Regions from separate parts of the Streptomyces sp. KMM 9044 genome, predicted to be linked through region 2. Evidence: riboswitches for the same ligand, from Rfam matches in the RefSeq annotation. Region 2 holds a riboswitch; each other region holds the start of a gene.
The links. Region 2 has a riboswitch for cyclic di-AMP ahead of HUV60_RS20250 (transglycosylase family protein). Riboswitches for the same ligand answer to the same signal wherever they lie in the genome.
Positions count from the first base shown of each region.

Region 1: it holds a riboswitch for cyclic di-AMP, as region 2 does, so the genes downstream of both, HUV60_RS13450 (transglycosylase SLT domain-containing protein) here and HUV60_RS20250 (transglycosylase family protein) in region 2, are expected to answer to the same signal.
Region 3: it holds a riboswitch for cyclic di-AMP, as region 2 does, so the genes downstream of both, HUV60_RS17820 (M23 family metallopeptidase) here and HUV60_RS20250 (transglycosylase family protein) in region 2, are expected to answer to the same signal.

Region 1 covers NZ_CP113910.1:3,017,115-3,021,012, forward strand. Annotated here, with positions in the region: gene HUV60_RS13445 (polyprenyl synthetase family protein) at 1-818, opposite strand, end outside; cyclic di-AMP (ydaO/yuaA leader) riboswitch at 1,428-1,592, shown strand; gene HUV60_RS13450 (transglycosylase SLT domain-containing protein) at 1,596-2,090, shown strand; gene HUV60_RS13455 (HAD family hydrolase) at 2,166-3,035, opposite strand; gene HUV60_RS13460 (GNAT family N-acetyltransferase) at 3,229-3,898, shown strand, end outside.
Region 2 covers NZ_CP113910.1:4,482,173-4,486,070, forward strand. Annotated here, with positions in the region: gene HUV60_RS20240 (cytochrome P450 family protein) at 1-122, shown strand, start outside; gene HUV60_RS20245 (transglycosylase family protein) at 452-1,369, shown strand; cyclic di-AMP (ydaO/yuaA leader) riboswitch at 1,701-1,870, shown strand; gene HUV60_RS20250 (transglycosylase family protein) at 1,875-2,618, shown strand; gene eno (phosphopyruvate hydratase) at 2,899-3,898, shown strand, end outside.
Region 3 covers NZ_CP113910.1:3,945,017-3,948,914, reverse strand. Annotated here, with positions in the region: gene HUV60_RS17825 (PrsW family intramembrane metalloprotease) at 1-578, shown strand, start outside; gene HUV60_RS17820 (M23 family metallopeptidase) at 681-1,715, opposite strand; cyclic di-AMP (ydaO/yuaA leader) riboswitch at 1,728-1,885, opposite strand; tRNA gene HUV60_RS17815 (tRNA-Met) at 2,211-2,284, opposite strand; gene HUV60_RS17810 (dihydrofolate reductase family protein) at 2,350-3,483, opposite strand.

The sequences.
Region 1 (3,898 bases), 1.5 Mb from region 2:
GAGTCGAGCAGCTCGCGCAGGGCGATGTCCTCGGCCAGCCCCAGCCGGGCCGCCCGCTCGCGCAGCCGCAGCACGGGCAGCGTCGGAATGCCCTCGCGCAGGTCGGTGCCCGGGGTCTTGCCGGACTCGTGGGAGTCGGAGGCGATGTCCAGTACGTCGTCGGCGAGCTGGAAGGCGACCCCGAGCCGCTCGCCGTACTGAGTCAGCACATCCACGACCGTGTCGTTCGCGCCGGACATCATGGCGCCGAACCGGCAGGCGACGGCGACCAGCGAGCCGGTCTTGCCGCCGAGGACGTCCAGGTAGTGGTCGACCGGGTCCCGGCCCTCCTGCGGCCCCGCGGTCTCCAGGATCTGACCGGTGACCAGGCGCTCGAACGCCTCGGCCTGCACCCGTACGGCCTCCGGGCCCAGGTCGGCCAGGATGTGCGACGCGCGCGCGAAGAGGAAGTCGCCGGTGAGGACCGCGACGGAGTTGCCCCATCGGGTGTTGGCGCTGGGCACCCCGCGCCGTACGGTGGCGTCGTCCATCACGTCGTCGTGGTACAGCGTGGCCAGGTGGGTCAGCTCCACGACCACGGCGGACGGTACGACACCGGGTGCGTAGGGGTCGCCGAACTGGGCGGCGAGCGTCACGAGCAGCGGCCGGAACCGCTTGCCACCGGCCCGCACCAGGTGCTGGGCGGCCTCGGTGATGAAGGGGACCTCACTCTTCGTGGCCTCGAGCAGCCCTTCCTCGACAGCCGTCATTCCGGCCTGGACATCGGCCTCCAGAGCCTGGTCCCGCACGCTCAGCCCGAACGGCCCGACGACGGTCACGAGGGGTCTCCTGTCTGCTGGTGTCCACTGACGCCTAGACGTCTTGCACAGTTTGTCGATAGGTCGCTGACGTCACTCGAGTCAGCGTATCCGGTCATGTTTCGATCACCGCCAGCACCCACATTCCCCGGCCTCACCCGCACACACGCGGACGGCGCCTCACGGCGCCCTCCCATATCGGATCACCACCAGATCGTTCCTGACCAGTTGACGACAAAGGATATTCGCCATCTTTCGGGCGTAGCGGCCCGCCCTCGACGCGCAGCCCCGCCCGCCACCCACCCCATCCGACCCACCCGATCCCGCGGTCCCCTTTGTCGCGATTGTCAAGCCAATTCCCCTTGGCGGCAAATGCTTCCGCGTGGCGCGTCCAGTGAAGTGAGTCACGCGCGCCCCGGCGCGCCCGCCCCTCACACCTGCCCACGCTTTCCCTTGCCCCGAAAGCGAGTTGACCCTTGACGCCCTCAAGGGATCAAGTACCCCAAAACCCCCGGAACAAGATCAAGCGGCGCGATCCGTGATCGTCGCACTTGTTTCCGACAAGTGGACTCGCATACGTTCCCGGCTTGTCGGGCGGACGCCGAATCCTGCCGCCGCCCGCGCCACCCATCGACGAACTCACTCACGCACGGCAGGAGCGGGGGACCCAGGTAAGCCGCCGGACCGGTGCGCACCCGGAACGGCTCGGGGTGAAGCCATGCCCGCACGGGCACGGCCGGGCACTCTCCCGCCCGAACCCGACAGCTCACCTCGCAGGCGTAGGAGAGGAACACAGACATGACCGCATCCGGTCCGCCCCGCCGCTTCGGCCGCTCCCGCCTCGTCCGCTCCTTCGCCGTCGCCGGTGTCGCGGCGGTCGCCCTCCCGCTGTTCGGCGCCACCGCCGCCTCGGCCGCGCCCGCCGCTGCCGCGACGTCCACCCCTGCCGCCGCCGGCACCGTGACCGCGTACCCGGACAACCTCGACGGCTGGATCCGCGAGTCGCTGTCCGTCATGGCGCAGCACGGCATCCCCGGCGGCTACGACTCCATCCACCGCAACATCCTGCGCGAGTCGTCCGGCAACCCGCAGGCCATCAACCTGTGGGACTCCAATGCCATGGCCGGCACCCCGTCGAAGGGCCTGCTCCAGGTCATCGACCCGACCTTCCAGGCGTACCACGTGCCCGGCACGGCCTTCGACCCGTTCGACCCGGTCGCGAACATCGCGGCGGCCTGCAACTACGCGGCAGACCGCTACGGCTCCATCGACAACGTCTTCGGTGCCTACTGAGACACCTGAGACATCCGATACGTCCGGGCCCGTCGGAACGCCGGCGGCACCGGCCACACCGGCGGACGCCGAGGCCTACCGGGACACATTCCCGGACCTGGGGCGGGGCAGCACGTGTTGGGGCACGCGCGGCTCCGCTCCGCCGAACAACCGCTCGAGGACGACGGCCACGCCGTCGTCCTCGTTCGACGTGGTCACCTCGTCGGCCACCGCCTTGAGCGCGGGGTGTGCGTTGGCCATGGCGACTCCGTGGGCCGCCCAGTCGAACATCGGAATGTCGTTGGGCATGTCGCCGAAGGCGACGGTCCGCTCCGGATCCAGCCCCAGGTGCTCGGCGGCCAGCGCGAGACCCGTCGCCTTGGTGACACCGCACGGCTGGAGTTCCACGGTGCCCGGACCCGACATCGTGACCGTGGCCAGCGAGCCGACCGCCGCACGGGCCGTCGCCGCCAACTCGTCGTCGGTCAGGTCGGGATGGCGCAACAGCACCTTGCTGATCGGCCGGACCCACAGATCGTCCCGCCGTGCGACCCGCACCGCGGGCAGCGTCGGGTGCGGCATCAGGTAGCCCGACTCGATCAGGGTGAGCCCGTCCACCCCGTTCTGGTCGACCGCGGCGTAGAGCTCCCCGGCCTCGGCCTCGATCTTGCCGAGGGTGGTCTCCGCCAGTTCCCGGTCCAGGGTGATCGACCACAGCAGCCGGTCCGTGCCGGCGTCGTACACCTGCGCGCCCTGTGCGCACACCGCGAGCCCCGTGGACCCCAGGTCGTCCAGGAGCGGCCTCACTCTGGGCGCCGGGCGCCCCGTCACCACGAGGTGCCGGACACCGGCCCGCGCCACCAGCGCCAGCGCGGCGAGGGAGCGGTCGGAGAGGGTGTCGTCGCCGCGCAGCAGCGTCCCGTCCAGGTCGGTGGCGATGAGCGAGCAATCGGTGGGTGCGGCCATGATCAGAGAATACGGACACCGCGCGCCCTCGACTCACCGCGCTCGGGACGCCCGCCCCGCGCACCGATCGCGGCCTCTGCACCACTTGGCGGCAACATGAGCCGCTACCTACCGTCCTCGTGGTCCTGGCGGTACCTTCCAAGTGTCCGGGGGGACTTGATCGGGGGGTCAGGTGAGCGGTGGACGCACACGTGTGCTGGGGCTCGACGAGCTCGGCGAGGGGGAGCGGGAGCGATGGCGTGAGCTGCGCGCCGCCTCGGAGGCACCGCGCAGCCCTTTCATGGAACCGGAGTTCGCCGCCGCCGTGTCCGGGGTGCGGCCGCAGGCCCGGGTCGCGGTGCTGTACGAGGGAGCGTCCGCCGAGCCGGCCGGCTTCCTGCCGTACGAGCGGGGCGCGTGGGGGCAGGGCCGGGCGATCGGGCTCGGGGTCTCGGACTGCCAGGGCGCCGTCCTGCGGCCGGGTCTCGTGCTGGAGACCGGTGACCTGCTGCGTGCCTGCTCGGTGTCGAGCTTCGCCTTCGACAACCTGGAAGCGGACCAGACCCTCTTCGTCCCGCAGGCGGCCCAGGAACACGCCACCTTCGTCATCGCCGTGGAGAAGGGCTACGAGACCTACGAGTCCGTCCTGCGCACCCAGTCGCCGAAGTTCCTGAAGACCACCCTGGCCAAGGAGCGCAGGCTCGGCCGCCAGGCCGGACCCGTGCGGTTCGTGTTCGACGAACACGACCCGGCCGCGCTGCGCACCCTCATCGGGTGGAAGTCCGCGCAGTACCGCAGGACCGGGCGCCGCGACCGGTTCGCGCGGGAGTGGATCACCCGGCTCGTGGGCCGCCTGGCCGAAACCCGGGCTCCGGAGTGCGCGG
Region 2 (3,898 bases):
TGCTGACCCGGCTGCCGGACCTCGAACTCGCGGCGGACCCGGCCGAACTGCGCTGGCGCGGCGGCCTCATCATGCGCGGACTGCGCACGCTGCCGGTGAAATTCACCCCGCCCTCGATGTGATGTTGCGAACGGGGCGGCGTACCAGGACACATTCCGAAATGCCCCGGACGGTCTTCCGGAAGAGATCCGGGAAAGCCCTGGGCGTGTCCGTCGGCCACGGCGCACGTGACCGTCAGGGCCCCTCGAGCACGGTCCGTTGACCGTTGGCAGGACGGCTGTGAAGGTGACACCCACTCAACTTTGTGATCTTCATGTGATCTGCACGGCATGAACTTGTGACAGACGTTCGACTGCCTATACGTTCACCCCTCAAGCGCGGCGTCTCGCTTTTTCGAACGTCACAGGCGAAACGCCGTGCGAGTAACTGTTGTCCTGCGAAAGGTTTCCGCATGCTCTCCGGGAACGGTCGTCACCGTCGCCCCCGCCAGGCTCCGGCTCTTCTCGTCGCGGCCGGAGTGACCGGCTCGGCCATCGCGATCCCCCTCCTCGGAGCCGGCGCCGCCAGTGCTGCCGACGGTTCGACCTGGGACCGGGTGGCCGAGTGCGAGTCGGGCGGCTCTTGGAGCCAGAACTCCGGCAACGGTTACTACGGCGGCCTGCAGTTGACCCAGGAGGACTGGGAGGCCTACGGCGGCCTCGACTACGCGACCAGCGCCGACCAGGCCAGCCGCGGCCAGCAGATAGCCGTGGCCGAGAAGATCCTCGCCGACCAGGGTGTCGGCGTGTGGAGAGCCTGCGGCCTGCTGGGGGGCCTGGACCGGGACGCGTCCGTGCTCGATGCCGGCACCGGCGTGGAGGGCGGCTCACCGGGCGCGTCCGGCTCCGAAAGGTCCGCCACTCCGTCGCCGTCCCAGTCCGCCGGCTCCTCGTCGGACGCGAAGGGCGACGAGGGCGACGAAGCTGCCGCGGACGGCCAGAAGAAGGAAGGAGGAGCGGAGGCCTCTTCCGCTGCTTCTCCCTCCGTCAAGGACGACGACTCGGACAAGTCGGGGCAGAAGGCCGACGCTTCGGAATCGGCCGACGGCGAGGACTCCGGCGGCGGCCGTCACCGCGGCGCCGGCGCCGAGGAGGAAGCGCGCGCGGACCGTGACGCCGGATCCTCGGGGCGGCATGCCTCGCGCGGCGGTCTCGGCTTCACACGCGGCCTCGACGGCTCCTCCCCGTCGAGCGACTCCGGCTCGGGCTCCGCGAGCGGCCCCTCGGTCGCCTCCGACTCCCTTGCTCTCGGCGGCGGATGGCTCGCCCAGTACGGCGGGGGCGACGGGGCCGAGGGTGTCGCCGCCCCGAATCCCACCCTTTTCGGTTAGGGGCTCGCACCTGGATGCGAATCATGTGAAAGGTGACATTTCGACAGCTGCGGCCGACCGCTCGGGCGTCGGCCGTGCGCCGACCGGGCGATGGTGGCGTGCCGGCCGGGTGGCGAGTGGACCGGCGTGCGGAAAAGCGTGTCGGTGGCGGGGGTGGAGAGTCGCGCTTCAGGATGAATGTCCGATTTAAAGATGATGAGAGATAGGTCTCAGAAGCCCTGATCGTCTTTGATAATCCGCCGAGGGCGTGTCTACGGTCGTGATCGCTCGCCATCGCGGGCCCCGGCTGCCACCACGCCGAATCCTGCCAGTGGCCGCACGGGAACAGTCGTCGCGTCATGCGCCGTAGGCAGGAGCGGGGGACCCAAGGTAGGCGCCGGATCCGGTGAAGTACGCCGGATGCGGCTCGGGGTGAAGCCGCGTCCCGCAAGGGAACGCGGCCGGGCAACCCAACCGGCCCGAACCCGACAGCTCACCTCGTAGGCGTCGGTGAGGGGATCCATCCATGCTGTTTTCCAGCAAGGGCAAGCACCGTCGTCCGTCCAAGGCCACCCGTGCCATCGCCGTCGCCGGTGTCACCGGTGCCGCCGTCGCCGCCCCGCTGATGGCGGCCGGCAGTGCCTCCGCCGCCACCGCCGCCGAGTGGGACACCGTCGCCCAGTGCGAGTCCGGTGGCAACTGGTCGATCAACACCGGTAACGGCTACTACGGCGGCCTGCAGTTCTCCGGCTCCACCTGGGCCGGCTACGGCGGCACGAAGTACGCCGCCACCGCCGACCAGGCCAGCAAGGCCCAGCAGATCGAGATCGCCGAGAAGGTTCTCGCGGGCCAGGGCAAGGGTGCCTGGCCGGTCTGCGGCAAGGGCCTGTCCAGCGCCGCCTACACCGGTGGCGGTTCCGCCGGGGGCTCGGGCGACCAGGGCGGCGGCTCCTCGCAGGGCTCCCGGCAGCAGTCCCCGGAGCAGGAGTCCCAGAAGCAGAGCACCGAGGCCGCTCCCGAGCGTTCCGCCGAGCAGAAGGCCTCCCGCTCCGACGAGCGTCCGGCCGCCAAGAAGACCGTCACCACCCCGACCGGCAAGAAGGTCGAGAAGGGCGACGGCGAGTACAAGGTCGTCAAGGGCGACACCCTCAGCTCGATCGCCGCGGAGCGCGACGTCAAGGGCGGCTGGGGCAAGCTGTTCGAGCTGAACGACGACATCGTCGAGGACGCCGACCTCATCTACCCGGGCCAGCAGCTGCACCTGAAGTAGGACGCCGGCCGCGGGTCCGGGCCCCGTTCCCGCGAAGGTCTGCCCCGCTCCGGCGCGTCTCCCCCCGTACGCGCCGGGGCGGGGCTTTTCCGTGGCCGGACCGGGCCTCCCGTTCCCGGGTTTCCCGGAAACGCCTTTGTTCCGTTCGGAAACAATTTACTCTCGGTTCTGTCCGCGAAGCGGCCGACCGGATGGCCGATCGCCCCGGGCCGGATAGGCTCGGGTCCGCAGGGCCCCCGTGGCCCCGCTGAACCACGTCACATCCATGAAGGAGATGCTCGTGCCGTCCATCGACGTCGTCGTAGCCCGGGAAATCCTGGACTCCCGAGGTAACCCCACGGTCGAGGTCGAGGTCGGCCTCGACGACGGCAGTACGGGTCGTGCCGCCGTCCCGTCCGGCGCCTCCACCGGCGCCTTCGAGGCCATCGAACTCCGTGACGGAGACCCCGACCGTTACCAGGGCAAGGGTGTCGAGAAGGCCGTCCTGGCCGTCATCGAGCAGATCGGCCCGGAGCTCGTCGGCTACGACGCCACCGAGCAGCGCCTGATCGACCAGGCGATGTTCGACCTGGACGCCACCGACAACAAGGGCTCCCTCGGCGCCAACGCCATCCTCGGCGTCTCCCTGGCCGTCGCCCACGCCGCCTCCGAGGCCAGCGACCTCCCCCTCTTCCGCTACCTCGGCGGCCCCAACGCGCACCTGCTGCCGGTGCCGATGATGAACATCCTCAACGGCGGTTCGCACGCGGACTCCAATGTGGACATCCAGGAGTTCATGATCGCCCCGATCGGCGCGGAGTCCTTCTCCGAGGCCCTGCGCTGGGGCACCGAGGTCTACCACACGCTGAAGAAGGTGCTGAAGGGCCGCGGCCTGTCCACCGGCCTCGGCGACGAGGGCGGCTTCGCCCCGAACCTCGGCTCCAACCGCGAGGCCCTCGACCTCATCCTTGAGGCCGTCAAGGAAGCCGGTTACACCCCCGGCGAGCAGATCGCCCTCGCGCTCGACGTCGCCGCCTCCGAGTTCTACAAGGACGGCACGTACGTCTTCGAGGGCAAGGAGCGCTCCGCCGCCGAGATGACGGAGTACTACGCCGAGCTGGTCGCCGCGTACCCGCTGGTCTCCATCGAGGACCCGCTGTTCGAGGACGACTGGGACGGCTGGAAGGCCCTCACCGACAAGCTCGGCGACAAGGTCCAGATCGTCGGCGACGACCTGTTCGTCACCAACCCGGAGCGCCTGGCCCGCGGCATCGAGGAGAGCGCGGCCAACGCCCTGCTGG
Region 3 (3,898 bases), 540 kb from region 2:
CCCTGTGGAACGCCTCCTCGGCCCTCGGCGGGTACGGCTTCTTCGCCGTGTACGCGGCGTTCATGGTGCCGTCGTTCGGCCTGCTGACCTGGCTGGTGGTGTGGACCCGGCAGCGCGAGCTGCGGACCGTACGGGAGGAACTGCCCGCGTACGTCAGGGCCGGCTGGCTGACCCCCGCACAGCCCTACGCGCTCGGCTCGATGCGGGCCCGGCGCATCGCCCGGCGGTACGCGCACCGGCACGGCGGCCGGGCCGCTGCCCGCGCGGTGGCGCAGTACGGGGCGTACGCGACATCGCTGGCGTTCCTGCGGCACCGGGGGCGCCGCGGCCGCGCGGACGCGGACTTCGTCGTACGGGAGCACGAACTGCTGCGCGAGATGTGGCACCGCCGCGACACGGCCCGCCCGGCCCTGGAGCACGCGGCCCGAGCCACCGCGCCGCCCGCCCCGCCCTGGCCGGTGTACGGGCCGTACGGGCCGTACGGGCCGTACGGGCCGTACGGCCCGTACAAAGGGTACGGCGCCGTGGACCCCGGCCACCCGGCGTCCGGGCCGAACCCGTACGCGTACCGCCCCTGAAACGCCGGACCGGCAGTCCTGACGTCGGGGGGTCGTCGTCAGGACTGCCGGGGCTGTGGCTGCGTGGGGTGCAGGGCGCGAAGACCGGCCGGGGCCGGGGTCTCAGACGGTGAGGCCCTTCGACTGCATCCAGGCCATCGGGTCGATGCCCGAGGCGGAACCGGCCGGGTGCACCTCCATGTGGAGGTGGGCCCCGGTCACGTTGCCGGTGGCGCCGACGCGGCCGATCACATCGCCGGTGTTGACCTGCTGGCCGACACTGACACTGATGGAGGACTGGTGGGCGTACCAGATCTCGGTGCCGTCGTCGAGGGTCAGCACGGTCTTGTAGCCGTACGAGCCGTCCCAGCCGGCGGAGGTGATCGTGCCGGTGTGGACGGCCTTGAGCAGGGTGCCGGTGGGGGCGGCGAGATCCAGGCCCGTGTGCTGGCCGGAGGACCAGTAGGCGCCGGCCTGACCGAAGGTCGAGGAGATGGTGTACGAGGAGGTGGGCAGCGTGTACTGCCTGGCCAGTTCGGCGAGACGCTCGGCCTCGGCCTTCTTCGCGGCCTCCTCCTCCGCCTCCTTCTTCGCGGCGGCGGCCTTCTCCTCGGCCTCCTTCTTCGCGGCGGCGGCCTTCTCCTCGGCCTCCTTCTCCGCCTTCGCGGCGGCCTCGGCGGCGGCCTTGTCCTCGGCCTGGCTCTGCTGTTGCTCGACCTGCGCCATGATCCGGGCGCGCAGCACCTCGCCGGCGTCGGAGGCACTGCCCTGCTCGGCCTCGTCGGCGACCGCACCGATGCTGCTGAGCGGGGTGGCGGAGCCCTCAGGGGTTTCCTCGTCGGAGATGAGGGAACCAACAGAGGGAAGGTCCGGCACGGAGATGGAGACCGGCGGCTTGCCGGTCTGGGCGCTGGCCATGCCGCCACCGGCGACAGCGGCTATGACACCGACGCCCAGAACGGTGGAGCTACGGGCGAGGCCTCCGCCGCGCTGCTTGCCGACACGATGCCGGCCGCGCACGGGACGAACGGACTCCTCGGTGGGGTTCCACTCCTCGAAGGGGCCCTCGTCGGCGCGGATGCCGCCGTAGCCGAAGGTGTCGCTGTCGCGCCGGCTCGGCGTGAAGGGGGCCTCGGGGGCAGGCCGGTTGGACGCCACGTGGGGCGCACTCCTTTCCTTCCTTCTCGCCTACCGGGTTAGCTGACGGGTTCGGAGCAGGAAGGTCTCCTACGCGCGTATACCGCCCGTGTCTCCACGGGCGCATCCGTGCGATTCACCCCAAGATGTTGGTTCCCCGGTTCCCTTGCGGGATTCGGCGCGTGCGCACGGAGCCGACTCGTGTGACGGCTGGGACGACCGCGCTGCGTTATCGAACGTTAATAGACGCGAGGGCCGTATTCCAAGCCGTTCTTCTTGATCGTTAACGATTCCCGCACGGACTTAAGCGCCACGGATGGCCAAAACCGGGCGAGTCGACTTCACCGTCCTCGTCACACTCGGGCTGACGATGCGTCAGTTGTCATGCGCAACGAGGCGACCCGGTCACCTGGGGTGACATCTGCGCGGAACCACCCCGGGACGCGCTCCCGAAACGGGACGGACGCAAACGGCCGAGGGCCGGAACCCCTTCGGATTCCGGCCCTCGGCCTTCAGTAGCGGGGACAGGATTTGAACCTGCGACCTCTGGGTTATGAGCCCAGCGAGCTACCGAGCTGCTCCACCCCGCGTCGTTGTGTTCACCAGCATACGGCATCCGCGGGACACTCCGCACACGGGTTGCCGCCGCCCCGCGTCACCCGCCGATCAGATGGCCGTTCGGCGCCTCGGCGGCCTCCTCGTGCTCCGGCAGAACGACGACCAGGGCGCCCTCCGCGGTCAGCACCCCGCTGCCGTCGGCGCCCGTCACGAAGGTGTCCGGCTCCCGCCACGCGGTGACCACCCGCCGTACCCCCGCGTCCAGGATCAGCCGGGCACAGGACACCGGGCGGGAGGCGCGGCGGGCGCAGGGTTCCAGACTGGAGTACATGGTGGCGGTCGTGAGCCGCGGGTCCGCAGGGTCGATCCTGGCGAGGGCGGCCTCCTCGGCGTGCACCACCGGATCGCCGCCCTCGCGGGAATGGCCCCGTGCCAGCTCGGTGCCGTCGGCCGCGACGACCACCGCGCCCACGCTGAACGCCGTCTTCGAGGGCGGGCACCGCCTTGCCCGTTCACAGGCGAGAGCCAGCCAGTGGTGGTCGGCGGCGACGGGGAGCGGGCCGGCGCCGGGGGCGGTGGGCTCGTAGCGCATGAGGACGACGTCGCCGATCGGCCGGGTCTCCAGCAGTCGCAGCCGGCCGCCCTGGTAGGTCCCGGGCCCGAAGAGGCGGGCGGCGTCCGGGTCGCCGACGAAGAGCGGGGCGAGGACCAGTTGGAGCTCGTCGGCGAGACCCTGGGTGAGGAGCTGGGTGTGGATCAGGCCGCCGCCCTCGACCATGAGCCGCCGTACGCCGTACACGTCGTACAGGTGCGTCAGAAGGCGGCGCCAGTCGAGCTCGGCGCCGAGTGGCACGACGTCGGCGGCGAGACCGTGGGCGCGGGCGCGTTCGGCGCCCTTGCCGGTCGTGTAGAGGACCTTCGCGCCACCGGTGTGCCAGAACCGCGCCGCCGGGTCCAGGTCGCCCGAGCCACTGACGGTGACCTTCAGCGGGTAGGCGGGCCTGCCCCCGGCGGTCCGGGCGGCACGCCGCTCGGGCGCGTTGACCAGCAGCCGGGGGTTGTCGGCCCGGATCGTGCCGGCACCGACCAGGATCGCGTCCGCCGACGCCCGTACCTCGTCGACCCGGTCGAAGTCCTCCGGGCCGGACAGCAGCAGCCGCTCGGGACCGGTGTCGTCGAGATACCCGTCGAGCGAGACGGCGGCGGACAGCAGGACGTACGGGTGCGGCATCGACGGTGCTCCTGACGGGGACGGCGGACGGGGCGGGGCGGGACCGGCCCGGGTGAAGAGAGTCTTGCACCCGGTGTGTTCCCGCGCGGGGGGAAGCCGTACGGTGTGCCACCGCCACGTGGCGCGAGACCGTACGGCGTGGAAACGCGCGGCGCCCCCGCCGCACCCGGCAACCGGCCCGTGATGAGGGCCCTTCCCCACACCTCATGGGTGTCGTCCGCCACCCCGTTTGGGTGGTGTCACGGATGGCGGGCGCCCGGGGCCGGATATGAGCGTGGAGGAACACCGGGCCCCGGCCCCGGCACACACCGGCCGGGGCCGCTCCGCACCCGGGAACGTACCGACCGCGGCCCCGCGCGGCGAAGAACCCCCACCGACACGAAGGGGCAGTCCCCACTCGGGTCGGTCGAGCAGA